One region of the Pedobacter anseongensis genome, then DNA from elsewhere that is predicted to be linked to it. Evidence: riboswitches for the same ligand, from Rfam matches in the RefSeq annotation. Region 1 holds a riboswitch; the other holds the start of a gene.

What was found. A riboswitch is a leader RNA that binds a small molecule or an ion and turns the genes downstream of it on or off. The one in region 1 is predicted to bind S-adenosylmethionine.
Region 2: it holds a riboswitch for S-adenosylmethionine, as region 1 does, so the genes downstream of both, WG904_RS15585 (homoserine O-acetyltransferase family protein) here and metH (methionine synthase) in region 1, are expected to answer to the same signal.

Annotation. Positions count from the first base shown of each region.
Region 1 covers NZ_JBBHKB010000001.1:686,375-688,582, reverse strand. The annotation lists gene metH (methionine synthase) at 1-1,126, opposite strand, end outside; SAM riboswitch class I at 1,297-1,401, opposite strand; gene WG904_RS03155 (Bax inhibitor-1/YccA family protein) at 1,516-2,208, opposite strand, start outside.
Region 2 covers NZ_JBBHKB010000004.1:338,520-340,727, forward strand. The annotation lists gene WG904_RS15580 (homoserine dehydrogenase) at 1-126, opposite strand, end outside; gene WG904_RS15585 (homoserine O-acetyltransferase family protein) at 169-1,224, opposite strand; SAM riboswitch class I at 1,401-1,512, opposite strand; gene WG904_RS15590 (trans-sulfuration enzyme family protein) at 1,671-2,208, opposite strand, start outside.

The sequences.
Region 1 (2,208 bases):
CGTAATCGCCGCCTAGAATAAGTTTCGAAAATTTAGGGGAACCGGTGATGTTGGTTCGCTCGCCAACATTCACAAAAATACTTTCTGGGGTAATGGTAACCGGCTCAAGTCCACTTAAACGTAAATAATGCTCAACTATTGGCACTTCTCTAGGTTTAGCGTTTCTTGCTTTTTCGGCGATGCAACCAATATGTTCGGGAGTAGTGCCACAACACCCACCTACAATATTTACGAAGCCCGAGCTGATAAAATCATCAACCAGATGTGCTGTTTCGTGTGGCATTTCATCATATGCGCCAAATTCATTTGGCAAACCGGCGTTTGGATAAGCAGAGATGTAGCATCCAGCTTTTGCAGCTAATTCTTCTATATGTGGGCGCATTTCTTTGGCACCCAATGCACAGTTGAAGCCGATGCTTAAAGGTTTAGCGTGCATTACCGAATTTAGAAAGGCTTCGGCGGTTTGGCCAGATAATGTTCGGCCGGAAGCATCGGTTATGGTGCCCGAAATCATGATCTCTAGCTTTCTACCAATTACTTCTTCATATTTTTTAATGGCAACAATGGCCACTTTTGCGTTTAAGGTATCGAAAATGGTTTCGATTAAAATTACATCGGCACCACCATCAACTAGGCCGCGTACTTGCTCGTAATAAGCTGCTTCGAGTTCGTCGAAATATATAGCTCTAAAACCAGGGTCGTTAACGTCGGGCGACATGGAAAGCGTACGATTGGTGGGTCCGACTGCTCCCGCTACAAAACATTTCCGCTCTGGATGGGCTGCCATAAATTCTGTAACGGCTTGTTTTGCTATTTTGGCACCTTCGTAGCTCATTTCGTACGAAAGGTCTTCCATCTGGTAGTCGGCCATCGAAATGCGTTGGGTACTAAAGGTATTGGTTTCTATAATATCCGCTCCAGCCTCGAGGTATTCGAGGTGGATGGTTTTAATAATGTCGGGACGGGTAATGTTCAGTAAATCGTTATTTCCTTTTACATCGCAAGGATGATTTTTAAAGCGTTCGCCTCTAAAATCTTGTTCAGTTAAAGTATAGCGCTGAATCATAGTGCCCATGGCACCGTCTATAATTAAAATACGTTTTTTTAGTTCTTCTCTAATGTCCATTTTTTTATAGCAAGTAGCGAGTATCAAGTGTCAAGATTTCTTGAAAAGAGTACAAGCTATTTGTATCAGTAAAATTCAAATATGCACCTAGCTTGGTTCTTGCTACTCGATACTTTATAACTGATACTTAAAAGGCTTACTCAAAAGTTAGAATAGATTATTCTTCTTTAAACTTATCTTTTCCCGACTTATCGTTGGAATAGAATGTAGCACCTTGTTGGCACAGGTTGCTAAGACATCGTTGGGTCTAATCCCTCCGCCTTTCTTTATAAGCGATACAAAAATGCAACAAAGGCTTGTCAATTCCAAAAAAAAGGGGGTAATTACCAAATAAAATTACAAAGGCCACGCAATTCTGCACGGCCTTCGGTATAAAATTTTGCTTAAGCTTATTTTCTGCTTCCGAAAATACGAAGTAGGTATAAGAAAATGTTTAAGAAGTCTAAGTACAAAGACAAGGCAGCTACAATAGCCATCTTTTTAGATTCTACCTGTAATACTTCTTCGCCACTTGCTTCAATGCCCTGTCCAATTCTTTTAATTTTTTGCACATCATAGGCGGTTAAGGCGGTAAAAATTGCTATTCCAATGAAAGCCATAAATAAACTGAATTGCTCGCTTTGAACAAACATATTGATCACACTCGCAATAATTAACACGACAACACCCACGATTAAAATAGGGCCGAATTTACTTAAATCTACATCCGTAGTATAGCCTAAAAATGCCATCACGCCAAATATAGCTGCAGCACCAGCAAAACAGCTTACTACTGAGCCAGAGGTATATGTTAATAAGATAAAGCTTAAGCTTACACCCGTTAAAACAGCATATAAAATGAATATACCAAGTAAAGCAGGATAAGATAACTTGCTTAACCCAAAGCTCATTGTTAACACCAAAGCTAAAGGGGAAAACATAGCAACATAACCTAGAATAGACATCCCTACTTTTCCTGTGTTAGGATTAATTGTTACTAAATAGGACATTAATTCCTTATTACTTCCAAATAAATAAGCCGCTAAGGTAGAAAGACTCAATGCCACAAACATCCATAAAAAAACGTTTGCGAAAAATTTTTT
Region 2 (2,208 bases), on a different contig from region 1:
CTTCTCTGCGTTCTTTATTGCAATTTTAACAACTTCTATGTTTAAATTCTGGCTACGGATAATATCGTTTAATCCTTGTCCAACTACACCAAATCCAAATAACCCTATTTTAAGTTTCTTACTCATTTTTACTTACTTAATTTCCGCTAAATTTTAAATACTATCTTTTTACGCCGTCTTCAATTTTATCACTTTTTTATTCGTGCTTTCTTTCAAAAAATTCCCGATTATATTGGTTAATCGATCAGTTTCTATTAAAAAACCGTCGTGTCCATATGCCGAATTAATACTGTTAAATTCTGCATCCTTAATGTGTTCTGCTAAATATTTTTGTTCACGAATAGGAAATAATACATCGTTTTCTATTCCAATAACCAGTGTATTCGATTTCACGCTATTTAATGCTGCCGTGATGCTTTTTCTTCCGCGACCAACATTGTGGCTATCCATTGCTTTACTCAAATACCAGTAACTATAGGCATTAAAGCGCTTGCATAATTTCTCGCCTTGATAATTTTGATAAGAAGCTGCTCTATATCCAGTTGTTTTATCATTCACACTTTCTAATTGTGTTGCCGCATAGGCATCGTAAGTACGATAGGATAGAAGAGCTATGCTTCTAGCTACTTTTAAGCCTTTTAATCCGCCATCTGGCTGATTGGCATAGAAAGTACGATCAGTGCTAATGGCTAAACGCTGACTTTCGTTAAACGCAATTCCCCATGGCGAGTGAACTGCATTTGTGGCCACGAGAATTAAATTCTCAATTATATTTGTACCTGCTAGCGACCATTCTAAGGCTTGTTGTCCGCCTAAAGAACCACCTATAACCACTTTAATTTTGCTTATACCTAAATGGTTGGCTAATAAATGATGTGAAGCTGCTATATCTCTAATGGTAAATTCTGGAAAAGAAAGGTAGTAGGCAAGGCCGGTTACGGGGTTTGTACTTAAAGGATTTGAACTTCCGTAATTTGAACCTAAAACATTTGCGCAAACAATAAAATGTTCTTCTGGATTAAATAATGCATTATTTCCGAACAATCCTTTCCACCAATCTAACACATCAGCATTAGCGGTTAACGCATGGCAGGCCCAGATCACATTGTCTTTATTTGCATTTAATTTTCCATAGGTTTGATAAGTGATTTCTAAATTACGAAGCTTTTTTCCGCTTTCTAGTTTAAAAATCTTTGGGTATTTATATACTGATGTAGTACTCATTTTTTGCGTATTGAAATGTTAAAAGGATGTAATTCTGAGGTTACGATTTATCGTAGGATTATTGGACGAAATAGAATTTCGAAATTCTAAAGTCCTAAAATCATATTCATCCTGCTACAACATGAATTTGTAAAGACGCTACTTTGCGAATTTGAATTGAATGTTTTCATATTCTTAATTTATATTTCCAAATAACACCATGTTATCTGGTCAGGAATTGGCACCTTCTCCGTTTGGAGGGTTGCCAGTGGGTCGATGAGCCTGTCTCTCGCCACTTCTTTATAAATCAAAACCAGTAAGGTAATTGACTTGATTTTTCTGGCTTTCGCCAAATAATATTTCAAATGTAGAAATATTTTGTTTATTTACAAAATTAAATTCTGATAATTTTTTAAATTATTGATAATTAACAGATTAAATTTACTCAAGACTAACGACTCAAAACTCTAGACTAGCGATAGCGCCCGCCCTAAATCATCAATCAAATCGTCGATATGTTCTAGTCCCACCGAAATCCGAATTAAATTTTGTGGAGTTTTAGTTTCTGGTCCTTCAACAGATGCCCTATGCTCAATTAAGCTTTCTACACCCCCTAAACTGGTTGCTTGTGCAAAAATGTGTACTGAATTTACTACTTTTTTAGCATTCTCTGCACCGCCTTTAACCAAAATAGAAAGCATGCCGCCAAAATCTTTCATTTGTTTTTTAGCTACATCGTGTTGCGGATGTGAAACTAAACCTGGATAATATACAAATTCTACTTTAGGATGATTATCGAGATAATGAGCTAATTTTCTTGCATTCTCACAATGGCCTTTTATCCGATACGATAATGTTTTTAAACTTCTAAGCAATAAGAAACAATCGAATGGAGAAGGAACTGCCCCTCCGATTTGCTGTATATTCTTAATTTTATCCCAAAATGGATTAATGTTAGCTGTTGTAAGCGATCCCCCCAAAACATCACTGTGCCCTCCGATATAT